2 regions of the Microlunatus ginsengisoli genome follow, and region 2 is predicted to be linked to the other one. Evidence: predicted binding sites of a transcription regulator. Region 2 holds the regulator's gene; the other holds the start of a gene.
The links. Region 2 encodes HrcA, which represses chaperone genes, less so after heat shock. Its sites were predicted from a motif close to TTGGCACTCGNNNNNNNCGAGTGCCAA; they were not measured.

Region 1: the regulator HrcA is predicted to act here: its motif matches at 12,526-12,552, upstream of groL (chaperonin GroEL).

What each region holds. Positions count from the first base shown of each region.
Region 1 is NZ_BAABAB010000051.1:87,847-103,728, reverse strand. Features, by position in the region: partial or broken gene ABD747_RS25055 (CocE/NonD family hydrolase) at 1-539, shown strand, start outside; gene ABD747_RS25050 (cupin domain-containing protein) at 568-951, shown strand; gene ABD747_RS25045 (hypothetical protein) at 948-1,376, shown strand; gene ABD747_RS25040 (hypothetical protein) at 1,392-3,233, shown strand; gene ABD747_RS25035 (LLM class flavin-dependent oxidoreductase) at 3,303-4,760, opposite strand; gene ABD747_RS25030 (hypothetical protein) at 4,784-5,638, opposite strand; gene ABD747_RS25025 (DUF5995 family protein) at 5,739-6,494, shown strand; gene ABD747_RS25020 (hypothetical protein) at 6,529-6,768, opposite strand; gene ABD747_RS25015 (HAD-IIA family hydrolase) at 6,799-7,608, shown strand; gene ABD747_RS25010 (MDR family MFS transporter) at 7,856-9,292, opposite strand; gene ABD747_RS25005 (glycogen/starch/alpha-glucan phosphorylase) at 9,872-12,412, opposite strand; gene groL (chaperonin GroEL) at 12,716-14,344, shown strand; gene ABD747_RS24995 (hypothetical protein) at 14,483-15,838, opposite strand.
Region 2 is NZ_BAABAB010000010.1:283,399-299,280, reverse strand. Features, by position in the region: gene nthB (nitrile hydratase subunit beta) at 1-564, opposite strand, end outside; gene ABD747_RS08575 (lactonase family protein) at 700-1,740, shown strand; gene ABD747_RS08570 (DUF3224 domain-containing protein) at 1,851-2,372, shown strand; gene ABD747_RS08565 (hypothetical protein) at 2,413-2,829, opposite strand; gene tgt (tRNA guanosine(34) transglycosylase Tgt) at 2,928-4,214, opposite strand; gene ABD747_RS08555 (16S rRNA (uracil(1498)-N(3))-methyltransferase) at 4,300-5,025, opposite strand; gene dnaJ (molecular chaperone DnaJ) at 5,035-6,216, opposite strand; gene hrcA (heat-inducible transcriptional repressor HrcA) at 6,228-7,241, opposite strand; gene ABD747_RS08540 (MBL fold metallo-hydrolase) at 7,322-8,170, shown strand; gene ABD747_RS08535 (hypothetical protein) at 8,303-9,280, shown strand; gene ABD747_RS08530 (response regulator transcription factor) at 9,307-9,969, opposite strand; gene ABD747_RS08525 (sensor histidine kinase) at 9,966-11,231, opposite strand; gene ABD747_RS08520 (hypothetical protein) at 11,242-11,367, opposite strand; gene ABD747_RS08515 (SHOCT domain-containing protein) at 11,366-11,692, shown strand; gene ABD747_RS08510 (Gfo/Idh/MocA family protein) at 11,790-12,929, shown strand; gene ABD747_RS08505 (aldehyde dehydrogenase (NADP(+))) at 12,937-14,391, opposite strand; gene ABD747_RS08500 (mandelate racemase/muconate lactonizing enzyme family protein) at 14,428-15,510, opposite strand; gene ABD747_RS08495 (5-dehydro-4-deoxyglucarate dehydratase) at 15,507-15,882, opposite strand, start outside.

The DNA of each region.
Region 1 (15,882 bases), on a different contig from region 2:
ACCCGGCCGACCCGACCCCGGCCGTCGGCGGACGCGTGATCAATCCCTCGATCGCCGGCCCCCGCGACAACCGCGAGCTGGAGCGCCGGTCGGACGTGCTGGTCTTCACCACGTCCGTGCTGACCGAGCCGCTGGAGATCGTCGGCAGCCCGGTCGCCGAGATCGTGCACACCAGCGACAACCCGTACGCCGACCTGTTCGTCCGGCTCTGCGAGGTCCGTGCGAACGGCACGTCGCTGAACCTCGCCGACGGCTTCTGCCGGCTGCCCGTGGAGAATCTGGACCCGACCGTACGGCTGCCGCTGGACGCCCTCGCCCACCGGCTGGCCGCCGGCAGCCGGCTCCGGCTCCAGGTCAGCGGCGGTGCGCATCCCCGTTATGCGAGGAACCTGGGCACCGGCGACGACCCGGCAACCGCGACCGACCTCGTACCGTCGCGGCGGACCCTCCACCACGGCGCCGGCGGCGCGTCCCGGATCATCCTGCCGTGCCATCAGCCGGGTCACGATGTGACGCCGGAGGTCACGCCTCAGGGGTGAGCGAACAACCAACCCCGAGGAGGACCAGATGCCCAGCGCATCCCGCCAGACCACACCGGTCGGCATCGATCTCGACGTCGTCGAGGGCCGGTACGCCGAGCTCGGCGACTACACGGTCGCGTTCGAGACCTTCAAGACCGATCTCGACGTGGCGCCGTATTTCCGCGGGCTGCCCGGCGATGCCTGCCCGTGCGAGCACGTCGGCTACGTCACGTCCGGACAGCTCACCTTCCGCTGGCCGGACCACGAGGAGACCTACGTCGAGGGCGACGCGTACGTCGCCGCGCCCGGCCACCAACCGCTGATCGCCGGCGGCACCTCGGTGGTCGAGTTCAGCCGCACCGCCGACCTGGAGCCGGTCCAGCGGGTGATCGGCCGCAACATCGAGGCGATGGCGGAGGCCGGGCGATGACCGCGGTGCGAGAGCAGCCGGTGCTCGACGAGCAGCTGAGCGCCGTGGCGGCGGCACTGGTGCGCTGGTTGGAGACCGGCGAGCAGCAGCACTCCCTGTTCGCCCCCGACGTGCTCGCCGACCTCAGCCTGCCGCACTGGAGGCTGCAGACCGACGGCGCGGACGCGACGTACCGGCTGCGCCGGGACGAGCACCCGTTCCCGGGTGCGGTCCGGGTGGAGGCGCTCGACCGCACGTCGCGCGGGTTCCTGATCCAGTTCGAGGAGCGCTGGCGGGCCGAGGACCAGGACTGGTACTGCCGCGAGCTGATCCACTGCGCGGTGGGCGAGGGCCGGATCACCGAGCTGACGGTCTATTGCACGGGCGACTGGGACGAGACCGTCCAGCGCCGGCACGCCGAGCAGGTGCGGTTGATCCGGCCCTGACAGTAGCCTCCGATCGTGGCCACCGACCTGTCGTCGCTGGAGTCGTTGCTGGCCCGGGCCGAGCTGGCCTGGGCCGGCGGCGACGGTCCGGCCGCGATGGCGCTGTGGGAGCGCGCGGACGCCGTCGCCTCCGATGGTGACGACCTGCGCGGCCGGGTCGCCGCCGTCCTCGGCCTGGCGCGGAGCCAGCCGTACAACCTGTCGCCGGGCACGCTGCCGATCCGGCTGCGTGCCCTCTACGACGTGGTCGACGATCGTGCACTGCGTGCTCGGTTGGCGGCCGCGCTGGCCCGCTGCTGGGCCTACGCGAACGAGTCGCGGCGGGCCAGCCCGCTGGCGGCCGAGGCCCTGCAGCTGGCCGAGCAGCTGGACGAGCCGGCACTGCTGGCCGGTGCGCTCGACGCGTCGCTCGCCTCGCACTGGGGTCCCGACGACCTGGCGCTGCGCCGGGACTGGGCGATCCGGCTCGGCGACGCGGCCGCGTACCTGGCCGATCCCGACGCCCGGCTGCAGGCGGAGCTGTGGTCGCTCACGGTGGCCTGGGAGGTGCTCGACCTGCCCCGCATGCACCGCTCGATCCGGGTCATCGAGCAACTGGCCGAGGAATCGTCGCGGGCGGAGTTCTTCGCCGCTAGCCGGCGACTGCCGCTGGAGCTGCTGCGGATGAATCTCGAGGTGGTGCCGGCGCTGATCGAGCGAGCCGTCGCCGCCGCCGAGCGGGCGGTGATCCCGGACGCAGCGGCGGTGCTGCACGCCATGCGCGCCTTCAGCGCCGTCGCCGCCGGCGACCGGGCCGAGTGCGCGGCCGAGGGACCGGTCTACGAGCAGTACGCCGCCGACTTCGGTGTCGCGACCGTGCGGGCCGAGGCGGCGGTCGTCTGGCTCGGCGCCGGCCGGCTGGACAAGGCCGCCGAGATGATCGGCGTGTTCACCCCCGCGGTGCTGGCCGACCTGCCCCGGGACAGTGACTGGTTCCTGGTGCTGCAGTGCCTGTTGGAGGCCGCGCTGGCCGTCGGTGACCGCGAGGTGATCACCAGCGTGGTCGCGCTGCTCGAGCCGTACGCGGGCCGCTCCGTGGTGAACGCCGGCGCGGTCGCCTGGCACGGGGTCACCGACGACACGCTGGCCCGCGGGTACGCCGTCCTCGGTGACGCGGACGCCGCCGAACGGCATCGCGACGCGGCGCTGGCGACGTACGAGCGGATCGGCGCGGTCTGGTGGCGAGACCGGCTGCGCGGTGAGCCGGCGTCGGGCGATCGGGCCCGGGGCCGGACGGGTGGGGTCGGACCGCGGGGGGTCGGACGGGTGGGGGCCGGCGCCGTCACCGTGCACCTGCATCGACAGCCGGGCGGGCTGTGGCTCGTCGGGCGGGAGGGTGCCACGTTCGTCCTGCCGCAGCTGCGGGGGCTGGCCCACCTGCACACCCTGGTCGGGCGGCCCGACACCGATGTGCCGGCGATCAGACTCGGCGGTGCGGCCGAGATCCGGCAGGGCTCGCTGGAGGTGCTCGACGACGAGTCGCGGCGATTCCTGGCCGCCAGGCTGGCGGAACTGGATGCCGAGCTCGCGGAGGACGACCGGGCCGATCTCCGCGAGGAGCGCTCGGCGATCGAGACGTATCTCGCCGGCGGCAGCGGTCTGGGCGGCCGCCACCGGAGCACCGGCTCGGTGGACGAGCGAGCCCGGGTCGCGGTCCGGAAGGCGATCGTGGCTGCGCTGGCCAGGATCGCCGAGGCGGATCCGTGGCTCGGCCGGCACCTCCGCGACCGGGTGCGGACCGGCCTGCAGTGTCGCTACGAGTCCGACCGCGACCACCCCGTGCACTGGATCCTGGCTGGCGCCGCCGAGAAGCCGTGAGGTCTCGGCGCCGGTGGACCCCGTCGAGCCGTTGCCGGGTAGCCTCCACCGGCACGTGCTCGGCGCCGGTCAGCGTGGGACCAGAGGCGCAAGCCGGTCCAGGTCGTCCGGACCGGTGAGGTCGGCCGGGGCCAGGAAGACGGTCGAGACTCCGCGATCGGCGAGGTCGGCATACCGGCGCCGATGGGTGTCGGCGGTGCCGGCGTGGTGGCGGGCGGCGAAGGCGGCCGCGGACGTGCGTCCCCGCAGCCGTTCCACCCGGCGGGCCACGTCCGCTCGGTCGACGCCGACGACGGGCAGGTCCAGCACCGTGACCGACAGCGTCGCTGGATCGCGGCCGACCTCCGCGCAGTGCCGGCGCAGCACGGAGAGCAGCTGATCGAGGCGCTCGCTGTCCGCCGACGGCAGGTTGCAGCCGTCGGCCCGACGTGCCGCGATCTGCAGCGTGCGACGTTGGCCGGTTCCACCGACGATGATCGGCAGCGCGCCGGCCGGTCGGGGATAGCAGGTCGTCTCGGGCAGGCTGACCCGCTCACCGACGTACGCCTTCGTGCCGCTGTACCACAGGGCCCGGCAGGTCTCGATCGTCGACTCGAGCCGGTCCAGCCGATCGCCGGCTGGTGGGAACGGCAGCCCGAACGCGGCGTGCTCGCGGTCCCACCAGCCGGCGCCGAGTCCGAGGAAGGCGCGGCCCCCGCTCAGCACGTCCAACGTCGCCGCCGCCTTCGCCGTGACACCTGCCGGCCGGAAGGTCACCGGGCTGACCAGCGTGCCGAGTCTCAGCCGGGTGCCGAGGCCGGCCAGAGCGCCGAGCGTCACCCACGGCTCCGGGATCGGGTCCCAGGCGCGCCCCACCTGCGGGATCTGGATCAGGTGGTCCATCAGCGCGATCCCGGCGAGGCCGATCTCGTCCGCGCGGCGGGCGATCGCGGTCAGCCAGCCCTGCGGGTCCTCGCCCCACGGGAACCGGGACAGCTGCAAGATCAGTTCCGGGCCGGCACCGGGTGCCGCGGGCTCCGGCCGGGTCGATGCCGGCGTGGCAATCGTGACCTCCGCGACACCCTGGTCCACCACGACGACCCGGTCCCAGCCCTCCTCCGCGACCAGATCCAGCGTCGCCCGGGCCGCCTTGAGCTGAGTGGTCAGCACCGGCGCCGGCACCGGGCGGTCGCGGGCGGAGTTGCGCTGCCGGCACAGCCGGTCCTCGATGGCGAACACAACCGCGACGGCCGGCAAACCTGTTTCGCGGGCCCGCGCCAGATAGCGCAGCCGCCGGTCGCGATCCAGGCCCAGGGTGTCGATCACCGTGGTCAGGCCGCGCCGGGTGCGACCCGAGACGATCTGGTCGAGCAGCGCGAACGCCTCCGACGAGGCGTCGAGATCCGCGGGGCCGCTGCCGACAACGGCCCGCAGGGCATCGGACGACACGATCTCGGGAGCGGCATAGTGCCGGGTCGCCCAGGTCGACTTGCCCGACCCCGCCGCACCGACGAGAACGACGAGCGCCGGGTCGGGCAGCGGGTCCATGGCGCGAGTCTGCCCGGCTCCGGTCAGCGCGCCGCGCCGACCCGGCCCCGCCGGCGCATCACCGAGCGGAGTCCGAGGGCCCCGGCTAGTACGGCGACGAAGCCGGCCGCCAGCAGCCAGGTCAGCGGCCGGGTCGGGTCGAACTCGTGCCGCGCCCGGATCGCCGCGAGCAGGATCGCAGCGATCATGATCACGCTGACGTCGAGCAGCAGGGCGATCGAGGACCAGCGCCGGTCGCGCCAGGTCCTCAGGCCGGCGCAGCCGAGGCAGAAGATCGCCCCGACCACCCGTGCGGTGAGCGGGGTGAGCGGCCACGGCCAGTGCGGGATCATGATCGCCGGCGCCACGAACAGCACGATCCCCTGCAGCAGCGCCAGGCCCCCGACGACCCCGATCGCCCGAGCGGCGCGGACGTCCAGGAGCTGGCCGTCGGCGGGTCCGGGTCCGGCGCTGCGCCGGTTCGCCAGCCAACCGCCGACGACCAGGAACGGCGTGGTCAGATACAGCCCCGCCCACAGCCAGAACGCGAGCTTGTCGTGGCTGAACAGCTGCCAGTGCGCGACGGTGGCGATGCCGAGCAAGGTCGCGAACACCGCGACCGCGACGAATCCGGTGCTGACCTGATGCCAACCCCTCGGACCGGACGGCAGCGCGACCCGGGTGAAGAAGTAGACGCCGCCGAGGTAGGCCGACGCGAGCGTCATCGACGTCATCGTCGCCTTGATCGGCCAGGCGAACAGTCGTCCGGTCTCGCCGGGAAAGACATACAGCACGACGAAGGCCAGCACCAGGAACGGGACGATGATCGCGGACAGCACCCGCACGTACGGCAATATCCGGTCGTCACCGACCCGCTCGCCTGGTCCGTTCCTCGCCATCAGGCCGCCGTTCCGCCGCCCGCCCCTGCCCCTGCCCCTGCCCCGCAGGATAGTCGCGAACCGGCTGTCCCGGGGCGCCGACAGGAGGAAGATCTCCGCTGTGAAGGACCCGAGTGCGCACGGCAGAGATCCGATCGAGGAGGTGATGGCGGAGCTACAGGCCTGCCTGGACGCGCTGCCGCCGCGGCTGGAACATCACCGCGTCTTCGTGGCGACCTACCGGCGGACCACGGCGGCCGTCGGTGCGGCGGCGGCCGACGGGATGTTCGAGGACCGCGGCTGGGTCGAGCGTTGGGACGTGGCGTTCGCCGGGCTGTACCTGGCCGCGTTGCGGGCCGAGCTCGCCGACGGGCGGCCGTCGCGGCCGTGGCGGGTGGCCTTCGCGGCGCCGCCGGAGACGCCGGCGCTGCGCCAGCTGTTGTTCGGGATCAACGCGCACGTGAACTACGACCTGCCGCAGTCGCTGCTGGCCACGATCACCGACGCGGAGTTCGCCGATCCTGCCCTGATGGCGAGCCGGCGGCGAGACCACGAACGAATCGACACCGTGCTCGCCTCCCGGGTTTCGGCGGAGGACGCCGAGCTGGGCGGCCGGCGGCGGCTTCTCGACCGGCTGCTCACGCCCGCCAACCGGCAGGCGTCCCGCCGGTTCCTGCGCGAGGCGCGGCTGAAGGTGTGGCACAATACCGTCGAGCTGCAGTCGGCGCGGCTGGCCGGTCCGGAGGCATACGATCGCCGGCTCGCCGAGCTGGAGGTGCTCAGCGCCGCGAAGATCGCCGATCTACAGGCGCCCGGTCAGGTGCTGCTGCGGCTCGCCGTCGCCGGCTTCGGGGTGACGCTGCCGCCACCCGGCTGACCCGGTTCCTCCGCCCGGTCCGGCGACCGCTCGGTCAGCGCGGGAAGTCCTCGACCCGGAGCGTGCTGATTCCTCCGCTCCGGTCGAGGTGACGCACGATCAGGCCGTCGGAGCCGGGATGGCCGAGTCCGGTGCCGAACGTCGCGCCCGAGCCGGCGGACGGGCTGGGCGACGCCGGGTCGCGCGGGCTCGGTGCCGTGGCGCCGGTGCATCCGGTCGAGGCCACCAGCGCGACGGCGGCCACGGCCGCGGTCCTCAGCAGTCCCTCTCGCACGGCGTCGAGGCTACCTGGCAGGGTGAAGCCATGACTGATCCTGAACCGCACCCGCGGCCGCCGGTCGCCTGCTGGCTCAGCGACATGGACGGCGTGCTGGTCCGCGAGGAGTCCGCCATCCCCGGTGCCGCCGATTTCGTCCGGACCCTGCAACAGCATGACCGCCGGTTCCTGCTGCTGACCAACAACTCCATCTTCACCGCCCGCGATCTGCGGGCGAGACTGCGATCCAGCGGCATCGACGTGCCGGAGAGTGCGATCTGGACGTCCGCGCTGGCGACCGCGAAGTTCCTGGCGGACCAGAGCCCGGGGGGTTCGGCGTACGTGATCGGCGAGGCCGGCATGACCTCGGCCCTGCACGACTCCGGTTTCGTGCTGACCGACCGCGATCCTGAGTACGTCGTGCTGGGGGAGACGCGGACGTACTCGTTCGAGTCGATCACGCGTGCCATCCGGCTGATCGAGGGTGGCGCCCGCTTCATCGCCACCAATCCGGACGCGACCGGACCTTCCCCGTTCGGCACGCTGCCGGCGACCGGGTCGGTGGCGGCGCTGATCACCCGGGCCACCGGGATCGAGCCGTACTACGTCGGCAAGCCCAACCCGCTGATGATGCGCTCGGCGCTGAACCAGCTCGAGGCGCACTCGGAGTCCACCGTGATGGTGGGGGACCGGATGGACACCGACGTGATCGCCGGGATCGAGGCCGGCCTGCGGACGGTGCTCGTGCTCACCGGGTCGACCCGGCGAGACGACGTCGCCCGGTTCCCCTATCGCCCGACCCGGATCGTCGACTCGATCGCCGACGTCGTACCGATCGTCGCCGAACTCGCCGGCTAATGATGTGGGCCCGCGCCCGCTCCGCGCGCCCCGCTTCTGCGCCGCCGCCTCGCGGTCCTCGGCGCCCCCTTCTGCTGCCTGTGACGCCACCTCGCCGCGGGCTGCTCCGCTCCGCCCGAGCTCGGAAAGTGTGCGGCTGTTGCAGTCTTCACCGGCGTGTCGCTGCAACAGCTGCACAGTTTCCGGGGTGGGGCGGGATGGGGGAAGCGGCGGGGTCAGGTGACCGGCGCCCGCCGGCAGAGCACAGTCACGCGAGGGCGCCGGGGGCGCGGCGCGGCATGATCGCCACCGCCACCAGCATCAGCACGGCCACCAGCGCGGCGGCCACGAAGACCTGGTGCAGGGCTGGCTCCAAGATGGCGGGTGGCACGCCGTTGCTCGTGCTGCCGTGGGACTGGGTCCCGATCGCCGCGTTCGCGATCGCGCCGAAGATGGCGATGCCGACCGCGCTGCCCATCGAGCGGGCGAACATGCTGGTGCCGGTCACCACGCCGCGGCTGCTCCAGTCCACCGACGACTGCGCGGCGACCAGCGTCGGGCTGGCGACCAGGCCCATCCCGAGACCGATGACGAAGCAAGTCAGCGCCACCCACCACACGCTGCTGCCGGCGTTCAACAGGATCAGCAGCACCGCGCCGGCGCCGGCGATCACCGACCCGATCAACGAGGTGTTGCGGAAGCCGATCTTCAGATAGATCCGGCCCGACAGCGAGGCGGAGATGGGCCAGCCGATGGTCAGCGCCGCCAGGGCGGAGCCAGCCACCAGCGCACTCGTGCCGAGGACGTCCTGGACGTACAGCGGGACGTAGGAGGTCAGGCCGATCAGCATCACGCCGACCGCCAGGTTGGTCAGGTTCGCACCGACCAACAGCCGGCGGCGGAACACCCAGCCCGGCACGATCGGTTCGGCCGCCTTCCGCTCCACGCCGACGAAGGCGGCGAGCAGCAGCACACCCACGCCGAGCACGCCGATGCTCCAGGGTGACAGCCAGGACCACAGCACGCCGCCCTCGAGCAGCCCGAAGATCAGCATCGTGCTGGCCAAGGTGAGCAACACCGCGCCCGCCACGTCGATGGTGTGCCGACCGCGGTTGACGTCCTCGTGGAAGTGCCGGAACAGCATCCACGCCGCGAGCGCCCCGAGCGGGACGTTGACGAAGAAGATCCAGCGCCAGGTGAGGAAGTCGGAGAAGACACCGCCGAGGGTCGGGCCGACGACGGCCGACATCGCCCAGACGCTGGCGACGTACCCCTGCACTTTGGCCCGCTCCGCGAGGCTGTAGAGGTCGCCGATGATCGTCATACTGGTCGGCTGGATCGCACCGGCGCCGAGCCCCTGCAGCCCGCGGAACACGATCAGCGCGGTCATGTTCCAGGCGAACCCACACAGGATCGAGCCGAGTACGAACAGGGCGACACCGATGAGCATCACCGGCTTGCGCCCGTGGATGTCGGAGAACTTGGCGAAGATCGGCGTCGACACAGCGGCGGTGAGCAGATAGATCGAGAACAGCCAGGGGAACTGGGCGAACCCGCCCAGGTCGCGGACGATCGAGGGGACCGCGGTGGCGAGAATGGTCGAGTCGATCGCGACCAGCCCGACGCCCAGCATGATGCTGAGCAGCACCGGACCGCGCTCGGATCGCAGCCCTACGTCGGCTCGTCGCACCTCGGTCTCCGCCACGACAGGCGACAACTCACCGTCGCCCGATTGCATTCCCCGCATATGCAATTCGGCGCGTACGGGGCCCAGCCGGCCGGCCGAGGATCACATTTCGGCCCGAGTGTCCGGATATGAGCCCGACACGCCGGCCGTCACGCACCAGACGAGCCCGAGTGTCCGGATATGAGCCCGACACGCCGGCCGTCACGCACCAGACGGGCCCGAGTGTCCGGATATGAGCCCGACACGCCGGCCGTCACGCACCAGACGAGTCCGAGTGTCCGCTTCCGTCATGGCGGGTGTGCCCTTCGACAGGCTCAGGGCACGTGTGTGGTGGCGGGTGTGCCCTTCGACAGGCTCAGGGCACGTGTGGGGGGTGGCGGGTGTGCCCTTCGACAGGCTCAGGGCACGTGTTGAGGTCGCAGGGGTGCCCTTCGACAGGCTCAGCGCACATCCCGCCCCACACCGACGCTGCGCGCCCGCGAGTGCAGGAGTGTTTCGTGATGGAACACGCTTTTCCGTTCCATCACGAAACACGACGAACGAGCGGGCCTCGAGCGCAGCGGAGCGCGGAGCGAGGGCTTGCCCGAGCGGAGCAGTTCAGAACGACGGCGGCGTGTGCCAGATCCGGTCGATGTAGTTCCGCATCGACCGGTCCGAGGAGAAGAAGCCGGTCCGGGCGACGTTCAGGATCGCCGAGCGGGTCCAGCGGTCCTCGTCCAGATAGGCCTTGTCGACCTCGTCCTGCGCGTCGATGTAGGCGCGGTAGTCGGCCAGTGCCATGAACCGGTCGTCGTAGAGCAGGTTGGAGACCAGCCCGTCGAAGACGCCCCGGTCACCGCCGGAGAAGGTGCCGCGAGCGATCATGTCGATCGCCCGGTGCAGGCCCTCGTCGGACTCGTAGAAGGAGCTGGGGACGTACCCCTTGGCATAGAGCGCCTCGACCTCGGGCTCCAGCAGACCGAACAGGAAGAAGTTGTCGTCGCCGACCAGCTCGCGGATCTCGATGTTGGCGCCGTCGTCGGTGCCGATGGTCAGCGCGCCGTTCAGGGCGAACTTCATGTTGCCGGTGCCGGACGCCTCCTTGCCGGCCAGCGAGATCTGCTCGGACAGGTCGGCAGCCGGAATGACCTTCTCGGCCAGCGTGACGTTGTAGTTCGGCGGGAAGAGCACCTTGAGCCGGCCCTCGACCGCCGGGTCGGCGTTCACCACCGAGCCGACCGCGTTGATCAGGTGGATGATCTCCTTCGCCATCCGGTAGCCGGGGGCGGCCTTGGCGCCGAAGATGAACGTCCGCGGCACGATGTCGGCCGGCTTCACCTCGCCGGAGGTGATCCGGTCGTACAGCGTCACGATGTGCAGCAGCTTCAGGGTCTGCCGCTTGTACTCGTGCAGCCGCTTGACCATCACGTCCAGCAGGTGGTCGTCGTCGACCGACGTCCCGTCACGATCGACGAGGACTCGGCTGAGCCGACGCTTGTTGTGCGCCTTGACCGCGCGGAAGCGCTCCTTGAACTCCTCGTCCTCGGCGTACGGCTCCAGCTCGCGCAGCCGCTCGAGATCGGTCAGCCAGCCCACCCCGAGGGCGTCGGTGATCAGCTCCGACAGCGCCGGGTTGGCCAGCCGGATGAAGCGCCGCGGGGTGACGCCGTTGGTGACGTTGATGAACTTGCCCGGATAGAACTCGTCGAAGTCCGGCAGCACCTTGTCGCGGAGCAGCTGGGAGTGCAGCTCGGCGACCCCGTTGACCTTGGAGCCGGCGACGGTCGCCAGGTACGCCATCCGGACCGACCGCTCGGGGTGCTCGGCGATGATGGACATCCGGCGGATCCGCAGCTCGTCGTCACCGAACCGCTCGCGGACCTCGTCCAGGAACTCGTCGTTGATCCGGTAGATGATCTCCAGGTGCCGCGGCAGCAGCCGGCCGAGCAGATCGACCGACCAGACCTCGAGCGCCTCGGGGAGCAGGGTGTGACAGGTGTAGGCGAAGCACTTCTTGGTGATCTCCCAGGCGTCGTCCCAGTCGAAGTCCTTCTCGTCCACCAGGACCCGCATCAGCTCCGGCACGCCGATCACCGGGTGGGTGTCGTTGAGCTGGAAGATGACTCGATCCGGGAGGTGGGTCAGGTCGAAGTCAGCCGGCAGCACGTTGTCGATGAAGTCGTGGATGGAGGCGGAGACGAAGAAGTACTGCTGCTGCAGCCGCAGCTCCTTGCCCTGCGGAGTGGAGTCCTCCGGATAGAGCACCTTGGAGATGTTCTCGGCGAAGGTCTGGGCGCGGACGGCCTCGGCGTAGTCGCCGGAGTTGAAGATGCGCAGGTCGAAGGCGTTGGTGGCGACCGCTGACCAGAGCCGGAGCGTGTTCACCCGGCCGTTCTGGTAGCCCGGCACCATGTAGTTGTAGGGGATCGCCTGGACGCTCCAGCCCGGGATCCAGCGGCTCCGGACGGTGCCGTCCTCCTCATACGTCTCGGTATGGCCGGCGAAGTTGACGATCTGGGCGGCCTCCGGGTGCGGGAACTCCCACGGCGAGCCCAGGGCCAGCCAGTTGTCGGGCTGCTCGACCTGGCGGCCGTCCTCGAAGGTCTGGCGGAAGATCCCGTACTCGTATCGAATGCCATATCCGACGCAGGGCACGCTCATCGTGGCCAGGGAGTCGATGAAGCAGGCCGCCAGCCGGCCGAGACCGCCGTTGCCGAGGCCCGGCTCGACCTCCTGCGCGCGCAGCGTGGCGAGGTCGATCCCGCACTTCGCCAGGCCCTCCTCGACGATGTCAGTCAGGCCGGTGGCCAGCAGCGCATTGCCCAGCTGCCGGCCGAGCAGATACTCCGCCGAGAGGTACGCGACGCCCTTGGCCTGGGTCTCGAACTGGCGGCGCAGCGTGCCCAACCACCGCGCCATCAGGTAGTGCCGGACCGTGCGGGCGAGCGCGAGGTACTGGTCGTTGATGGAGGAGAATGACAGTGCGACGCCCTGGCCGAAGTTGAGCTCGCGGAGGAACTCGCGGATGAACCCGTCCACCGAGCTCGCCGGCGACGTGACCGGAGCCAGGGCGAGCGGGTGGCTGGCCTTCAACTTCACGGCGGCCTCGCCGGCGGCGTTCGGCGAGACGGGCGTGGCGGACTGATCGTTCACGGACACGTGCACACCGTAGCGGCGTCGGGTAACACTCGTGTGATGACGGCTGGGAGTGGTCACCACGTCCCGGGGCGGCTGCCGAGGCCGTACGAGCCCCCGAACCCGCGCCCAGGGCCTTTGCACTCGATGGGGTAGAGTGCTAAAACAGGATTAGCACTCTCCAGGTGAGAGTGCCACCTCGTGGGTAGTGAGTCCCGGTTCCGGGGCGACCGTCGCGGGCACTGCCGGTGGGGTTATCCGAGACCATCATGTCAACCAGCTGGCGGCTCCCGAGCCGCCTGAACGCGGGAGGACTCGCGGAGGACAATGTCGAAACTCATTCAGTTCAACACCGAGGCGCGACGCGGCCTCGAGCGGGGCATGAACCAGCTCGCCGACGCCGTCAAGGTGACCCTCGGCCCGAAGGGCCGCAACGTCGTGCTCGAGAAGAAGTGGGGTGCGCCCACCATCACCAACGACGGTGTGAGCATCGCCAAGGAGATCGAGCTCGAGGACCCGTACGAGAAGATCGGCGCCGAGCTCGTCAAGGAGGTCGCCAAGAAGACCGACGACGTCGCGGGTGACGGCACCACCACCGCGACCGTGCTGGCCCAGGCCATGGTCCGTGAGGGCCTGCGCAACGTGACCGCCGGCGCCAACCCGATGAGCCTGAAGCGCGGCATCGAGAAGGCCGTCGCCGCCGTCGTCGAGCAGCTGGCCGCCGCCGCCAAGGACGTGGAGACCAAGGAGCAGATCGCTGCCACCGCCTCCATCTCCGCCGGTGACCCGAGCGTCGGCGAGATCATCGCCGAGGCGATGGACAAGGTCGGCAAGGAAGGCGTCATCACCGTCGACGAGTCCAACACCTTCGGTCTGGAGCTCGAGCTCACCGAGGGCATGCGGTTCGACAAGGGCTACATCTCGCCCTACTTCGTGACCGACACCGAGCGCATGGAGACCGTGCTCGACGACCCGTACGTGCTGATCGTCAACTCCAAGATCAGCAACCTGAAGGACGTCCTGCCGGTGCTGGAGAAGGTCATGCAGAGCGGCAAGCCGCTCGTCGTGATCGCCGAGGACGTCGACGGCGAGGCCCTGGCCGCGCTGATCGTGAACAAGATCCGCGGCACCTTCAAGTCCGTCGCGGTCAAGGCGCCGGGCTTCGGCGACCGCCGCAAGGCCATGCTGACCGACATCGCCATCCTGACCGGCGGCCAGGTCATCTCCGAGGAGGTCGGCCTCAAGCTCGACGGCGTCGGGCTGGAGCTGCTCGGCTCCGCTCGCTCGGTCGTGGTGACCAAGGACGAGACCACCATCATCGAGGGTGGCGGCGACTCCGACCAGATCGCCGGCCGGGTCAACCAGATCCGCACCGAGATCGAGAACAGCGACTCCGACTACGACCGCGAGAAGCTCCAGGAGCGGCTGGCCAAGCTGGCCGGCGGCGTCGCCGTGATCAAGGTCGGCGCGGCCACCGAGGTCGAGCTCAAGGAGCGCAAGCACCGGATCGAGGACGCCGTTCGCAACGCGAAGGCGGCCGTCGAGGAGGGCATCGTCGCCGGTGGCGGCGTGGCTCTGGTGCAGGCGACCAAGCTGGCGTTCGAGAACCTGTCGCTGACCGGCGACGAGGCCATCGGCGCGCAGATCGTCAAGGTCGCGGCGGAGGCTCCGCTGAAGCAGATCGCCATCAACGCCGGCCTCGAGGGCGGCGTCGTGGCGGAGAAGGTGAAGGGCCTGCCGGCCGGTCACGGGCTGAACGCCGCGACCGGTGAGTACGAGGACCTGCTCGCCGCCGGCGTGCCGGACCCGACCAAGGTGACCCGCTCGGCGCTGCAGAACGCCGCGTCGATCGCCGCGCTGTTCCTCACCACCGAGGCCGTCATCGCCGACAAGCCGGAGAAGGCTCCGGCCATGCCGGCCGGTGGCGACGGTGGCATGGGCGGCATGGACTTCTGAGTCCAGGCTCGCTCGCTGAAACGCCCTGAACAGGGGGCGCCCCTTCGGGGTCGCCCCCTGTTTCGCGTTTCTTGCCGAGCGCGTACGTCCCCGCCCGGAGTCCGGCTCGTCCCGGCCGAACTTTCCGGGGCGGGCGGGTCAGCCGGTGTGGGGCTGATCGACCAGCCGGTCCACGCTGGCCATGTAGTCGCGCAGCTGGGCCGGATCCGGCAGCGGGGTCGGCCAGTCGCTGGTCTGCCAGCCGGCGGGCGGGTTCGCGGTGTCGTACGTCCAGGTCGGCACGATCACCCGGCCGACGCCGAGCATCGCGCGATCGGGGTCCAGGCCCGGCGGAGCGACGGGTACGTCGACGGTCGTCAGGCCCGGCAGCTCGACCTCGACGTGGCGGGTGCCGGTCGGCAGCGGCGGATAGACCGTGACGACCGTGGCCACGCCGCCGGCGTTGCGTAACCCGGCGGCCCACAGACCGAAGTGGCTGCACAGGCACTCGCGATACCCCGGCGCGGGCTGGTCGCTGGTGATCCATCGCGCGTGCAGGACCGCACTCCGCGAGCCGACTCGCAGCACGGGCCCGCTGGCGACATTGGTGGTGCGCAGCCGCGGGGTCGCTCCGAAGGAGGCGGCGACCGGCGGCGAGCCGAACGAGAACGCGGGGAACACCTGGTCCTGCCGGGAGCCGATCTGCCAGCTGAGGGCGGTGCCGGACGGCCCGGACTCGACCCGGAGAAGCTCGATGGACCGGCGCCGGCCGAGCGGCCGGTCGGACTCGGTGAACGGCAGCACAGACGACACGGCGGCCGTACGCTCCGGCGGGCGGGTCAGGTCCACCGACCGCGCGGCGAGCGGAACCATCCCGTCGGCCGTCACCGGGACGTGCCAGAACGGGATGGAATTGGCCAGCACGACGTCGACCTGATCGACCCCGGCGGGCAGGGGTGCCAGCGCCAGCTGGAGCAGCCTGGTCTCGCCGATCCGCAAATCGAGCTGGGCCACCCACAACGGTGTGCACAGACAGTGGTGGAAGTCCTCGTCGCCCTTGTGCGCCAGCGGTCGATACACCCGTCCGGCCGAGTCGACCAGATAGATCCGCTGATCGCCGTTGTCGTCGCGGTCGAGCCCGAGGTCGATCGAGCGGGGAGTGCGATCGCCGGTTCGCAGGCCGGCCGACGGCAGCGGCGTCACCGACCAGTCGAGCACGGTTGCTCCGGGCACCCGCCGGACGGCGTGCACCGCGAAACGGACGGTGATCGGAAGCTCGTCGGCGGTCGTCCAGATCTGCTCGCCGAGCACCGGTAGCTGCCGGTTGGTCGGCTCCGGAGGTAGGTTCTCCGGCCCGACCGAGACCATGCTGACCGGGTCCGACGGCCGGGGACGGAACAGTCCAGGTTCCTGCCGCGAGTACGTGCAGCCGCCGAGCAGTAGGGCCGCCGCCAGCACCACCCACAGCAGCGCGTCGCGTCGACCGCACTCGGCGCGGACCCGTCCGGTCCTCACCGGTCCAGGCTAGGCGAGCCCGCCGGGCCGTGGGCCCAAGCCGG
Region 2 (15,882 bases):
GTCGTTCCAGAGCTCGTCGGCGTCGAAGCGCACCGAGTAGGTGGCCTCGCTGACTCGATGGACGGAGTGGGCCTCGACATCGGGGATGCTGAACCAGCCGTCGCACCGAGTCACGACTCCGACGTGACCGCGGACGTACCCGGGACAGCGAGTGTGACCGGGCGGATGCATATTGCGAACCCGTACGCGGTCGCCCACGCTGAACCGTGAGCGCCCGACCGGCGGATCGATGATGGTGTCAGCCTTCCCCGGCCGGGACAGCGGGTACGGTCCGCCGGCGCGTTCCTCGAGCTCGGCGCGCGTGACGATTCCGGACTCGACCGCCAGGGTCGCAAGAGCGGTCAGCCACCGTTCGTAGTACGACGCGGTCAAGTAGTCTGCCGGGTCCATCCGCTCGACCGCATGGCGATGGGCACCGGGGCTGGCGTTCGCGAGATGTTGGACCAACACTCCGAACAGCACGAAGGCGGCGGCTTCCCACCGCGCGGGAGGGCCTGGATTACCAGGCTGGACGACCACCGGCCCGAAACCCTGGCGCCCACCCAGGTCGTTGATCCCGTCCACACGGTGATCGTACGCAGCACGGACCGGCTCACACCGCCGAACGCGACGCCGAAGCGGCTGTAACGGTTTGCGACCTACGCGGAACAAATCCAGTGACCGGCGCTCGGTCGGCTCGATCCCACCATGGAGGACGTCATGCCCCATCTGCTCACCACCGCCGCACGTGACACGGTGCTCGTGCAGAGCAACGAGCCGGACCGAAACCGGCTTCTGACATTCCGCCGCGACCCGACAGCGGACGCGCTCGTCGAATCCGATCCGGTCGAGACCGGAGGCGCCGGCAGCGGAATGGCGCACCTCGCCTCCCAAGGGTCGGTGGCGATCGCGCACGGCGGCGACGCGGTGTTCGTGACGAACGCTGGGAGCGGCGATGTCAGCCTCCTGGCTTTCACCGAAGGCGGCCCGGTTCTGGTTGACGTCGCCGAGACCGGGGGTACGCCGGTCAGCGTGACCGAACGTGGCGGTCTGCTCTACGTCCTGGACAGCGCCCGAGCGTCACTGACCGGCTTCACCTGGCAATCCGCCGGTCTGGAGCCGGCGCCCGGGCCGCGGCGGGAGTGGGATCCCCAAGGCGCGCCCGCGCAGGTCGGGTTCAGCCCGGACGGAAGCCATCTCGTCGTGACCGAACGTGCGGCGGACCGGATCGTCGTCTTCCCGGTCGAGGCTTCGGGCGCCCTGGGCGAACCGGTCGTTCACGCCTCCTCAGGTGTCACCCCGTACGGTTTCGGATTCACGTCGACCGGCGTGCTCGTCGTGACCGAGGCATTCGGCGGTACGGCGGAGAAGTCGGCCGTCTCGTCGTACGCGCTGGCGAACGGATCACTGACGCCCATCTCGACCTCGGTCCGCAATGGCCGAACCGCGCTGTGCTGGGTCGCGGTCAGCCCGAACGGCGGGCTCGCCTACGGCGCCAACTATGGCGACGGCGCGGTCTCCCGCTACGACATCTCCGCCGACGGCCGCCTGACCCTGGGCGGACCCGCCGTCGACGTCGCGAACGACCAGGCGCCAGGACTGCGAGACCTCGACCTCGCCCGCGACGGTCGACACCTCTACGCGATCGATGTCGACTCCGGGCACCTCCTCGGCTGGACCGTCGACCAGTCGGGCGATCTCACCCGCGTCGACCGCCTGTCCGGATTGCCCTCCACCGCGGCCGGGATCGCGGCTACCTGACCGATGTCGTCGGCCCACGCCGGCAGGAGACGCGTCCGCGCCGCGGGCGTGCTCAGCCACCGCGGACAGCAAGCATCGAGCAACCATCCACCTCATCGATAGGACCTCTCGTGAAGATCGATACGCCTCATCAGCCCCGGATCCTCCGCCGCAGCGCGCTCGGTGCCGGCGCGGCCGCCCTCGCGCTGATTCTCGGCGCCGCCAATCCCGCCCAGGCGGCTTCCGCGTGCCGGGAGCTCCGCGGCAGCTACACCGAGCACGCCGTCAGCGCCGATTGCCAGTCACCGGTCGCCCTCTGCATCGCCGGCATCTACACGGGCCAGATCGAGGGCGCCTTCTTCGGTCAAGCCACCAGCATCACTACCACCGCCGACACCCCGACCACCGGCGTGGCCATGTTCACGTCGGACTCCACCATCGCTGCAACGATCGGGAAACGGCACGGAACACTGATCATCAAGAACGCCGGCGCGTTCGCGGCCGGCAACGGCGGACCGATCGTCGACCTGCAGACCATCATCGCCGGCACCGGCCAGCTCGCGGGGGCGACCGGAGCACTGCGAGCGAGCGGGACCTTCTCACCCACCTCCGGCGGCCAGTCCCGCTACGAAGGCATTCTGTGCTTGCGCTGACCAGGAACGCGCCCGAAATCGGTCGACGCGGCGGCCCTGGCTACGTGTCGAAGATCAGCGGCACACCGTTGACCAGCGCCACGGTGGCGGTGCCGAGATAGGCGGCGGCGCACAGGAAGCAGCCGGATGCCTTCCAGCCCGGGCTGTTGAGCAGCTCGCCGACCCCGCGGCAGGCGAGACCGCCGGCGCCGAGCGACACCACCACGATGATGCCGAGCACGATCCCCGTCTCCGCGCTCGACGGCAGGAGCTGGGTCAGTGCCACCGCAGCGTTGGCCACCAGGCCGAGCACGATCGCCGCCACCACCCCGAAGCGGGGCAGCCGGGCGTGCTGGACCACGGCCGCCTGCTGGACCGACGGTCCCCGGCTGCCGGCGTACTGCCTGGCGGCGTCCTCGTAACCGGTCGCCGGTTCGGTCGCCGCCACGGCGCTCCCGTCGGGATCCGTCATGCTCACCGTGATCTCCCCTCCGGCCCCATCATCTCGCCAGTGCGCATGATCGGAGTAGATCCATCGGGATGTAACCGGAACGATCGACTCCGTTCTCGGCACCGTCACCTGTCGTAGTAGCGGCCTAGCGTCTCGGCCCTGACCGCCTCGAAGCTGCCGGCGTCGATGCTGTCCCGGATCCGGTCCACCAGCGAGACGATGAACCGCTCGTTGTGGATCGTGCACAGGGTCGAGGCGAGCATCTCCTTGGCCTTGAACAGGTGGTGCAGATAGGCCCGGGTGTAGTTCGCGCAGGTGTAGCAGTCGCACTCGTCGTCGATCGGCACGTACGCCCGGCGCGACGCCGCGGTGTTCACGTTGAACCGGCCGTCGCGGGTGTAGACGGCGGCATTGCGCGCGACCCGGGACGGGTTGACGCAGTCGAAGGTGTCGGCGCCGTTCTCGATGCAGGCGAAGAAGTCGTCCGGCTCGGAGATGCCGAGCATGTGCCGTGGCTTGTCCTCCGGCAACTCGGAGCTGACCCAGCCCGTGATCGTGCCGAGGTTGGCCTTCTCCAGCGCGCCGCCGATGCCGAACCCGTCGAAGCGCTGGCCGTCGACGTCCAGCTGCGCCAGGCCGCGAGCGGCGGCCCGGCGAAGGTCCTCGTACTGCGCGCCCTGGACGACGCCGAACAGCGCCTGGTACGGCCGGTGCCGGCGCTGCTCGGTCAACAGTCGGTGCTCGGCCAGGCACCGCGCGGCCCACGCGTGGGTCCGCCCCACCGAGTGCTCCTGGTAGCCGCGGGTGTTCATCAGGGTGGTCAGCTCGTCGAAGGCGAACATGATGTCGGCACCCAGCTGGTGCTGGATCCGCATCGAGATCTCGGGGGTGAACCGGTGCCGGCTGCCGTCGAGATGGGAGGTGAAGGTCACGCCGTCGTCGTCGACAGCGGCCAACCGGGTCTTGCCCTCGGCGATCACGTCGTCGTTCGCCAGCCCGGAGGTATCCATCGCGAGCACCTTCTTGAACCCGACGCCCAGGCTCATCACCTGGAAGCCGCCGCTGTCGGTGAAGGTGGGACCCGGCCAGTTCATGAATCGGCCCAGGCCGCCGACCCCGTCGACGATGTCGGCGCCGGGCTGAAGGTAGAGGTGATAGGCGTTTGCGAGCACCGCCTGCGCGCCGAGCGCGGCCATCGATTCCGGCAGCACCGACTTGACCGTGGCCTTGGTGCCGACGGCGACGAAGGCCGGCGTGCGGATCGACCCGTGCGGGGTGGTGATCACGCCGGTTCGGCCCAGCTGCCCCGGGAGCCGGCTGCCGACCTCGAAGCCGAACCCCGGGTCTGCGGAGATCCGTTGCGGGCGCTGGTGGTCGACGGGCTCGGGCGCGCCCAGCCTGATCGGGCTCATCGGTGGCTGCCCTTCGACAAGCTCAGGGCACGTACGTCGCCGACCACGTGCCCTGAGCCTGTCGATGGGCACACCATCCGCACGGTCATCGCAACCTCAGCGCGGCCAGCGCGACGACGCCGGCAGTCGATGTGCGCAGCACGGTGTCGCCGAGCGACACGGCGCGTCCTCCGGCACCGGTCAGCAGCTCCAGCTCCCCGGGCGCGATACCACCCTCGGGCCCGATGATCACCAAGACCTCTCCCTCGTCCGGTACGCTCACCGCGCCGATCGGTTCGCCCGCCTCCTCGTGCAAGATCAGCGCGCGCGCGGCAGTCGCGACCCGCCCGGCGAGCCGACGGGTGTCGAGCGGGTCTGCCACCTCGGGCACCCGCAGCCGGCGGGACTGTTTGGCCGCCTCGCGAACGGTGGACCGCCAGCGGGTGAGTCCCCGTTCGACCCGATCGGCGCCCCATCGGGAGATCGACCGGGACGCCTGCCACGGGATCACTTCGTCCACGCCCGTCTCGGTCAGCATCTCGATCGCCAGCTCGTCGCGATCGCCCTTGGCCAGTGCCTGCGCGGCGACCCACCGCACCTGTCGCGTCGGCTCGACCAGCACCTCGGCCACCTCGATGCTCAGCGCGCCGGCATCGAGCTCCACCACCGCACCGCGGACGCCGCGGCCCCGGCCGTCGGCGATCACCAGCTGCTCGCCGGCCCGGATCCGACGTACCTTCACGGCGTGACGCCCCTCCGGGCCGTCCAGCCGGACGCGATCGCCGATCGCTGGTGTGCCGAGCTCCTCGATCAGGAAGACCGCATCACTCAAGATTCGTACTCACTGCCCGGCGAAGGCGTCCCGCAGCCGGCCGAACACGCCCCGTCCGTGCTTTTGCACCGTCACCTCGGGCCGCGTCTCCTCGCGCAGTTCGGCGAGCTGGCGGAGCAGCTCGCGTTGCTCGTCGTCCACCCGGGTCGGCGTCTGGACCAGCAGCGTGACCCCGAGCTGGCCGCGACCCGAACCGCGCAGCCGCGGCACTCCCTTGCCGTCCACGGCGATCCGGGTGCCGGACTGGGTGCCGGAGGGCACGCTCACCTTGACCGTCGACGTCTCCGCGCTCGCGTCGGGCAGATCGGCCTCCAGCGTCGCGACGTCGACCTCGGTGCCCAGCGCGGCCGCCGTCATCGGGATCTTCACCACCACCTCGAGATCGTCGCCCTCACGCCGGAACACCTCGTGCGGCGCGACGTTCAGCTCGACGTACAGATCGCCGGCGGGGCCGCCACCGGGACCGACCTCGCCGTGCGCGGACAGGTGGATCCGGTTGCCGGTGCTCACCCCGGCCGGGATCTTGACGTTGATGGTGCGGGTCGAGCGGACCCGGCCGTCGCCGGCACACTCCGGGCACGGGTCGGGGATCACCGTGCCGTAGCCGCGGCAGGTCGGGCAGGCCTGGGTGGTCCGGATGTCGCCGATGAACGAGCGCTGGACGTGGGTGACCTCGCCCTGACCGTGGCAGGTCTGGCAGGTCACCGGCTCCGAGCCCTCGGCCGAGCCGGAACCGGAGCAGCGTGGGCAGAGCACGGCGGTGTCGACCCGGAGCGGCTTGGTGATCCCGAACGCCGCCTCGGCCAGCTCGAGGTCCAGCCGGACCAGCGCGTCCTGACCGCGGCGGACCCGCGACCGCGGGCCGCGCGACGCCGTCTGGCCGAACATCGCGTCGACCAGGTTGGTGAAGTCGAAGCCGCTGGTGCCGAACCCACCGGCGCCGAAGCCGCCGGTGAACCCGCCGCCCATGCCGCCGCCGAGCGGGTCGCCGCCGCGGTCGTACAGGTCGCGTTTCTTCGGATCGGACAAGACCTCGTACGCCTCGGCGACCTTCTTGAACCGATCACCGGCGTCGGCCTCGGTCGCGACGTCGGGGTGCAGCTTCATCGCCAGCTGGCGGTAGGCCTTCTTGATCTGCTCGGCCGACGCGTCTCGCGGCACGCCGAGGATCTGGTAGTAGTCCGAGCTCATCGTGTGTTGATTCATCCTTCGGATAGGAAGCGTCCGACGTAGCGAGCTACGGCGCGGACCGATGCCATGGTCGAGGGGTAGTCCATCCGGGTCGGACCGACGATGCCGAGGGTGGCGAAGGCGTCGGCCTGGCTGCCGTAGGGGCTCGCGACCAGCGAGGTGGTCTGCAGCTCCTTGAACGGGTTCTCCTGCCCGATCCGGACCGTGACGTCGCCGTCGGTGCTCGCCTCACCGAGCAGCCTCAGCAGCACGACCTGCTCCTCCAGCGCCTCCAGCACCGGACGGACCGCGGTCTCGAACTCCTGGCCGAACCGGGTCAGGTTCGGCATCCCGCCGACCACGACCCGGGTCGAGCTCTCGCTGCCGAGCATCTCCAGCAGCGCGGCGATCCCGGCCTGCCCGATCACCGACAGCGAGGGCGGCAGCTCGTCCACCAGCTTCTGCAGCCGGGCGGCCGCCTGGGTCGAGGAGTTGCCGACGGTGGCGGCGTTGAGGTGGGCCCGCAGCTCGGCCAGCGTCTGCTCGTCGTGCTCGGGCAGCTCCAGCGCCCGCTGCTCGATCCGGCCGGTCGAGGTGATCAGGATCAGCAGCGCCCGGCTGGTGGTCAGCGACACCACCTCGACGTGGCGCACGGTGGAGTGGCTGAGCGTCGGATACTGCACGATGGCCACCTGCTGGGTCACCTGGGCGAGCAGCCGGACGGTGCGCAGCAGGATGTCGTCGAGGTCGATCGCCCCGGACAGGAACGTCACGATCGCCCGCTGCTCGGCCGGCGACAGCGGCTTGACGCTGCCCAGCCGGTCCACGAACAGCCGGTAGCCCTTGTCGGTCGGGATCCGGCCGGCGCTGGTATGGGGCTGGGTGATGTAGCCCTCCTCCTCCAGCGCGGCCATGTCGTTGCGGACGGTCGCCGGCGAGACACCGAGATCGTGTCGGTCGACGAGCGCCTTCGACCCGACCGGCTCCTGGGTGGAGACGTAGTCGGCGACGATGGCGCGCAGCACCTGCAGCTTGCGGTCGTCCATGGGTTCTCCACCTCCTCCGGGATCGAGTCGCCGCCGGGTCCGCTTTGGCACTCGGACAGACGGAGTGCCAGTCTATCGCGGTGAGCACACCCTTCCCCGCAGCGAAGCTCGGCGACTGGCACGCGGTCGCTCAGGGCGTACACGTGCTGGTGGCCGAGCCCGCCGGCGTCAACCTCGCGCTGGTCGTGGGTTCCGATCGCGCGGTCGTGGTGGATGCAGGGTCGTCGCCCGCCCAGGGACGGGCGCTGCGCGCCGCGGTCGGGTCGGTCACCGATCGGCCGCTGGCGGCGGTGGTCGCCACCCACTGGCACCACGACCACGCCTTCGGGCTGGCCGGTTTCGCCGGGGTGGAGACGATCGCGCACGAGAGCGTACGTCCCCGGCTGGCCTCGGCGGCCGCGGCCGAGGAGGCGGATCGGCTCGGGTTCGCCGCGACCGAGCTGGCGCTGCCGACCCGGGAGCTGGCGCTGGCCGCCGCCCTGGACCTGGGTGGCGGCCGACGGGTGGAGGTGGTGCACCTCGGCCGCGGGCACACCGACGGCGATCTGGTCCTGGTGGTCCCGGACGCCGATCTCGTGCTCGCCGGCGACCTGGTGGAGTCGGCCGGACCGCCCTCGTACGGGGCGGACTCCTGGGCGCACGAGTGGCCCGCCACCCTGGACGGCCTGATCGGACTGATGACCGCGACCACCCGGGCCGTGCCGGGCCACGGTTCGCCGGTGGATCGCGAGTTCGTGTTCGAGCAGCGCGGCCGGGTCGCGGCCGTCTCGGGCGAGATCAGCCGGCTCGCCGGCCTCGGCGTCTCGGCGGAGCAGGCCGAGTCCCGCGGCACCTGGGCGCTCCCCTTCGACGCGGTCCGCCCAGGCCTCGACACCGCCCTCGCCCAGGTCCGCTCCGGCCCCCGCCGCCCCACCCTCCCACTCGCCTGACCTCCCCCCTCCTCCGAGTTGTCAGGTTCTCAGCGCGCTATAGCTCGCTGAGAACCTGACAACTCGGGGGCAATGGGGAGTTATCCACAGATTGCATTCCGCGAACCTGAGGACGCCGATATCGGGCCGAGCATGTCCGACATGTACGCGGCCACAGAACACCTTCCGGCCCTGGCGAGCCTTGCTCGCCGGCAGCTCGGAGCGATCCACCGACGCCAGTTCGACACCTGCAATGTCCCCCGCGGCTACGTCGCCGCGCAGGTCACAGCGAGTCGCTGGACCGCGATCGGAGACAACGTCGTCCTCCTCCAGAACGCCCCTCCCACCCGCGCCCAGCTCATCTGGCTTGCGGTCCTCGACGCGCCGCCGCCGGCCGCCATCGGTAGTCACACAGCGCTCGAGCTCGCCGGCATGGACCCGATCGCGGCCGAGGCATCGCTGATCCACCTGATCGTCGTGCGTGGGTCGACCCCGACGCCGCTGCCCGGTGTGCGTATTCACGAGTCGCGGCGGCTATCGCCGGACGACATCATGAGACGGGGCGGTCCGCCGCGTACCCATCCCGCGCGATCGGCCGTCGACGCCGGTGCGTGGCAACCGTATCCGCGATTCGCGTGCCTCATGGTGACGGCAGCCGTCCAGCGACGGATCTGCTCGGTCGCCGACCTCGAGCGGACGCTCGAGGAGGTCGGACGGGTCCGCCATCGGGCCTACATGCGACTCGCGGTCCAGGAGGCGGCGGGCGGTGCGCACACGCTCGGCGAACAGGATCTGACGCGCATGTGCCGGCGCTTCAACCTGAAGCCACCGACCCGGCAGGCCCGCCGGAGGGATCCCTCGGGCCGCTCCCGCTATCTCGACGCCGAGTGGGAGCTGTCGAACGGGGAGATCGTCGTGCTGGAGATCGATGGTGGTCACCATATGCAGGTCGAGCACTGGGAGGCCGACATGCGCAGGGAGCGCGCGATCGTGGTGAGCCGGCGACGGGTGCTCCGGGCCACCAACTTCGAGATCCGGCTGGATCCGGGGTCAGTCGCCCGGGACCTGATCGCGCTCGGCGTCCCGACCACGGGCGAGTTGTCAGGTTCTCAGCGAGCTATAGCGCGCTGAGAACCTGACAACTCCGGGAACGGGGGTCAGACGAGGCCGGACTGGTAGGCGATCACGACGAGCTGGGCGCGATCGCGGGCGCCGAGCTTCACCATGATCCGGCTGACGTGGGTACGGGCGGTGGCCGGGCTGACCACCAGGCGCTCGGCGATCTCGGCGTTGTTGCATCCCTCGCCGATCAGGGCCAGCACCTCGCGCTCGCGCTCGGTCAGGCTGCTCAGCAAGGGGTGCACCCGGCGGGTCCGGGCGCCGCCCTGCAAGGTCTCGATCACCCGCCTCGTCACCGACGGCGACAGCAGCGACTCCCCTACCGCCGCGAGCCGGATCGCGCGCAGCAGGTCGTTCGGCTCGGTCTCCTTCACCAGGAAGCCGGCCGCACCGGCGCGCAGCGCGGCGAAGACGTTCTCGTCGGACTCGAACGTCGTCAGCATGACCACCCGGGTGCCGGCCGTCTCCGGGGCGGCGACGATCTGGCGGAGCGCCTCGATGCCGTCCAGGCCGGGCATCCGGATATCCATCAAGATCACGTCCGGCGGGTCCGCCCGGGCCAGCCGGACCGCCTGCCGGCCGTCCTCGGCCTCCCAGGACAGCCTCAGATCGTCCTCCGACTCGGCCAGCACCCGCAGGCCCATCCGGATCAGCTGTTGATCATCGGCAATGCCCAGACTGATCGTCTCGCCGCTGATCATGCATCCACCGGCATGGTGACCGCCGGCAGCACGGCGCTGACCTCGACCCCGCCGCCCGGCCGAGGACGTACGTCCACCCGGCCGCCGACCGCCGCCGCGCGCTCCTGCATTCCCCGGATCCCGTTGCCAGACAGCAGTTTCTCGGGCCGGACGACGGGTCCGTGATCACTGACCGTGATCAGCAGCCGGTCGTCCCGACGGGCGATGTCGATCGACGCGGGTGCGTCCGCGGCGTGCCGGACGACGTTGGTCAGTGCCTCCTGGACGATCCGGTAGGCCGCGTGGTCGACGGCGGCGGGAAGTTCGGCCCCAATGTCCCCGCCGGCCCGGATGTCACCGCCGGTGCCGATGTCGCCGTCGGTGCGGACGTCCACGTTCCGCCCGGCCGCGCGTACGGCCGCGACCAGGTCCCCGAGCCGGTCCAGGCCGGCCTGCGGCGCGGTCGGCTCGGGTCCGTCCTCGCGGAACATGTCGAGGGTCTGCCGCAGCTCGGCCAGGGCGTCCTTGCTCGAGGACCGGATGGCCTCCAACGAGGCGGCGACCTGCTCGGGCCGCCGGTCCAGCACGTGCAGGGCCACCCCGGCCTGCAGGTTGATCACCGACAGGCTGTGCCCGACCACGTCATGCACCTCGCGGGCGATCCGCATCCGCTCGGCGTAGACGTACCGGTCCCGCTCGGCCTCCCGCTCGCGCGCCTCCGCGTCGCGCCGCGATCGGCGCAGCACCAGGAACAGCGCCGGCAGGATGACGGCCGCCGAGCCGAACAGCGCCGCCGGCAAGACCGCGGCGTCGAGCAGGCCGCCGTACGGCTGCCGCCAGAAGCCGGCGGACATCATCACCGGCAGCGCCGCCAGCCACGGCAGCCACGCCCGCAGTGGGAGCCGGTCGGCCAGCGCCAGCACGGCCAGCGCCGGCGCGAGCAGCGCGGGACCGTACGGACCACCCGCGGCCAGGAACGCGGTGGTCCCGGCCACCACCGCCAGGTACGCCGAGCGCGGGAAGACCCGTCGCAGTGCGAGCCCGACCACCAGCACCGCGATACCGACGCCGATCAGCCACGGCAGCGACCAGGCGGTCGAGACCAGGTTCGGGTCGGGTCGCCGGAACGGCGGGCCGCCACCCATCCGCATCGGCGGGCCGCCCCGTGGGCGCCCGTCGTCCCACCACTGCTGCCAGCGCGTGCTCGCCCAGGCGAGTGAGCCGACGGCGACGCCCAGCGCCGCGTCGATCGGCAGCACCCGGCGGAAGTCGGCACCCGGCATGCCACCGAGCCTAGGCGAGCCGGGCGGGTGGATGCATCGGCCGGATCGCGTAGCCGTCGTACGTCCGTCGACGTACGCGAACTGTCGCTTCCGGGGCGATGCGGGACGCCCGGCCCGAGGGCAGGCTGGCAGCCATGGATCATCACCACTTTCCACCGGGCGGACCGGACCCCGCCCACGCCTTCTCGTTCGCACCGTTCCTGGGAGGACTCATGTTCCTGCTGTTCCTGCTGCTCGTCGCCGGCACCTTGTTCTATCTGGTCCGCACCGGCCGGATCTCCGCACCGCCGTGGGTCGCCGCGCGCACCTCTCCGGAGTTCGAGGCACGCAAGATCTTGTCCGAGCGCTTCGCCCGCGGTGACATCACGACCGACGAGTTCATGGAGCGGGCCAGCGTGCTCAACTGGACGCCGGGAGTCGAGCCGGCCCGCGCGAAGAGCACGCGCAAGAAGACGTCCTGACCGCTCGCCGACTGGCGAGGAAGCGGGCCGTCGGGCTATGCTGAACTCAACGTAAGCGCTTTCGCAGTCGGCGGGAGCGCCCGGCGAGGAGGATCGCATGGCGCCCGAGGCGGCCAGGATCGCAGTCATCGGCATCCACGGACACGGGGCGTCCCACGTGCTCAACGCCGGGCGCGTGGGGCGGCTCGTGGCGGTGGTGGACCCACGGCCACCGCAGCCACAGACGCCGGCCGCCGACGACGACGTGCGGTGGTTCACCGACCTGGATTCCTTGCTGGCCGCGGATCTGGCGCTCGACGTCGCGGTGCTGTGTACGCCGTTGCATACCCACGCGGCGATGACGACGACGCTGCTGCGGGCCGGACTGGACGTGCTGCTGGAGAAGCCGCCGACCACCACCCTGGCCGAGTTCGAGGCCCTGCTCGCGGTCTCCGCCGAGACCGGGAGGCTGTGTCAGGTCGGCTTCCAGAGCCTCGGCTCGCAGGCACTGGAGCGGGTCGACCAGCTCGTGGCGTCCGGCGCGATCGGCACGGTCAGCCACCTCGGCGCGGTCGGCACCTGGGTCCGGCGCCGGGCCTACTGGCAGCGCGCGGCGTGGGCCGGCAAGCGCAGCCTGGACGGCCGTCCCGTGGTCGACGGGGTGATCACCAACCCGCTGGCGCACGCCACCGCGACGGCCTTGCGCCTGGCCGGCGCGCGACGAGCGGTCGACGTGACGTCGATCGACCTCGCACTGTTCCGCGCCAACGACATCGAGGCCGACGACACGTCGTCGGTCCGGATCGAGACCGAGGCGGGTCCGACCGTCATCGGCGCCTTCACCTTGTGCGCCGAGACCGAGCGGCCGCCGTCGGTCACCGTCTACGGCAGCACCGGCAGCATCCGGCTGGACTACACCCTGGACCGGGTGCACTGGACCCACGACGGCGGCACCGTGACCACCGAGCACGAGCGGAGCGATCTGCTCGCCGACCTGATCGCCGCCCGCACCGACGGCACGGCGCTGCTCAACCCGCTCGCCGACAACGGTGCGTTCATGCGGGTGATGGAGGCAGTCCGGACCGCGCCGGACCCGCAACCGATCCCGAGCGCGTACGTCCGCTGGGAGGGAGAGGGCCTGGACGCTCACCCGATCGTCCCCGGCATCGACGCGGCCCTCGCACGGGTGGCCGACGAGGACGTGGCCCTGCACCGGGTCGTGAAGTTCTCGACGAGCTGGAGCAGGTTGAGAGCCTGACCAGCAGCTAACCGACGACGAGGGTGCCGTCCACCCGGCGCGGGATGCCGAGCGGATTGTCGTCCTGCAGGGCCGGCGGCAGCACCGACGCCGGCGCGTCCTGGAAGACCACCGGTCGCTGGAAGCGCCGGGCGGCGGTCGCGCCCACCGAGGTATGGATCGAGGTCGTGGCCGGCCACGGACCGCCGTGGTGCTGCGACCAGGTGACGGCGACGCCGGTCGGCCAGCCGCCGAACAGGACCCGGCCGGCCAGCCCGGACAGGGTCTCGGCCAGCGCGCGGACGTCCTCGCCCGGCGCCGCGTGGACGGTCGCCGTGAGCGAGCCCTCCAGCGAGCCGAGCACGGCGTCGCGCTCGGCCTCGTCGGCGTAACGCACCAGCAGGGTCACGGGACCGAAGCACTCGGCCAGCAGGGTGTCCGGATCCGCCACCACCGCGGCTGCCGTCGTGGCCAGCACGGTCGGCGCCGGCACCTCGTCGGTCGCACCCTCGCCCTGGCGTGCGATCACCTCGACCGACGCGTGCCCGGTCAGCGCTTCCAGCCCGGCGTGGAAGCCCTCCTCGATCCGCCCGTTCAGCAGCGGCGCGGGTTTCGCCGCGCCCAGCGCCTCGGCCACCGCGTCCTCGAGCCCGGCGCCTGCCGGGACGAGCACGACGCCGGGATTGGTGCAGAACTGACCCGCGCCGAGGGTGAAGGAGCCGACCAGCCCGCTGGCCAGTTGCGCTGCGGAGGCGGCGGCTGCGGCGGGCGTGATCACCACCGGATTCACGCTGCCCAGCTCGGCATAGAACGGGATCGGGGCCGGCCGGCCGTTGGCCAGGTCGAACAGGACCCGGCCACCGTGCAGCGAGCCGGTGAATCCCGCTGCCTTGATCGCCGGGTGCTGGACCAGGTCACGGCCGGCCTCGAGGCCCTCGACCAGGCCGAACGCGCCGTCCGGCGCGCCGGCCCCGGCCAGCGCCGCGCGGACCACGTCCGCGGTCCGCCGAGACAGCTCCAGGTGCCCGGGGTGGGCCTTGACGACCACCGGACAGCCGACCGCCAGCGCCGAGGCCGTGTCGCCACCGGCCACACTGAACGCGAACGGGAAGTTGCTCGCCGCGTAGACCGCGACCGGGCCGATCGGGACCAGCACCCGGCGTAGCTCCGGCTGCGGCGGCGTGGCGTCGGGCCGGGCATGGTCGATGATCGCCTCGAGATAGCCGCCGTCGCGGACGACCGCCGCGAAGAGGCGCAGCTGCCCGGTCGTCCGGGCCACCTCGCCGGTCAGCCGAGCCTCCGGCATGTGGGTCTCGGCGATCGCGATCGGCACCAGCTCACCACCGGCGGCATCCAGCGCGTCGGCCACGGCCTCCAGCCAGCGGGCCCGCTGCTCGCCGGTCGCCCGGGCCATCGCCGGTGCGGCGGCGGACGCCGCGGCAACGAGCTGATCCAGATCGGGTGCGGTCGTGGTGGCGCTCATTCTTCTCTCCTTGCGGTCTTCGTGATCGGTAGCTGTTCAGCCGAAGTGCAGCCCGAGGCCGCCGACCCGGTGGCCTCCGACGTCGTCGGCGAGCGCGAGCTCCGCGCCGCGGCGCAGCACCGGTGTCGGCTCGTCGACGAAACCCAACCCCTCCAGTCCAGCATCCTCGACCTCTTCGATCCACACCGCCTCCGGCAGGCTGAAGGCGATCTGGGCCGAGAGATCGGGCAGCAGGTGCGGAGCGAGCGTCCGGTCGGCGGTCCGGACCAGGTCCGCGATCCGCAGGAACGGGGTCAGCCCGCCGACCCGGACGATGTTGGGTTGGACCACGTCGATCGCCTCGGCGGCCAGGAACTCGCGGAAGCGGTACGCGGTGTGCACGTTCTCCCCGCAGGCCAGCGGGAGGCCGATCTTGGTCCGCAGGTAGCGGTACGCGGCCAGGTCGTCGGCTCGCACGGGCTCCTCGATCCAATGCAGATCGAACCGCTGGAGCGCCCGGATGCCGCGCTCGGCGGCCGGTACGTCCCACCGCTGGTTGGCATCGACGGCGAGCCAGCGCTGCGGGCCGAGGATGTCACGGACCGCGGCGACCCGTTCCAGGTCGCGGTCGAGGTCCGGGCTGCCGACCTTGATCTTGGCCCCGCGGTAGCCCGCGGCGACCCAGCGATGCGCCTGCTCGGTCAGCTGGTCCAGCGAGTAGTGCAGGTTCACCCCGCTGCCGTAGGCGCGGACGCTCCGCCGGCGCACTCCCAGCAGCTCGCTCAGTCCGACGCCGGCCGCCTTGGCCCGCAGGTCCCACAGCGCCAGATCCAGGCCGGCCATCGCGATCGTGGTCAGACCACCGCCGCCCGCTTCGTGCAGATGCCGCCACAGGTCGTCCCAGATCAGCTCCGGGCGGGCGGGCCGGCCGACGGCGAACGCGGTGATGTCGTGATCGAGCAGGGCCTGCACCGCGTGCGGGCCGATGGTCGGGGTCCAGCTGAATCCCTGCCCTGACGAAGATCCCGCCGTCACTTCGACCACGATCGCGTGCAACTCCGGCACGTCCGGACCCCACGGTCGCGACAGCCTCCGGGTGATCAGCCGCGTCCTGATCGACTCGATCTGAGGTTCGCTCACAACAACTCTCGCCCGCGGGCCAGCAGATCGGCCAGGGCCGCCTCGTGCTCCGGCGTCGGGTCCACCAGCGGGGCCCGGACGCCGCCGACCGGCAGCCCGCCCTGGCGCACACCCGCCTTGATCAACGACACCGCGTAGCCCGGTACCTGGTCCCGCAGCGCGACCAGCGGCCGGTAGAACCCACGCAGCAGTTCCTCCCGTCGTACGTCGTCGCCGGCGGTGTACGCGACAAAGAACCCGTTCGCGATCTCCGGTGCCATCGCGAACACGGCCGAGGAATACAGCGGCACGCCGATAGCGCGGAACGCCGCCTGGGTCAGCTCGGCGGTCAGCAGGCCGTTGAAGAACAAGAAGTCGTCTCGACCGGCGTCG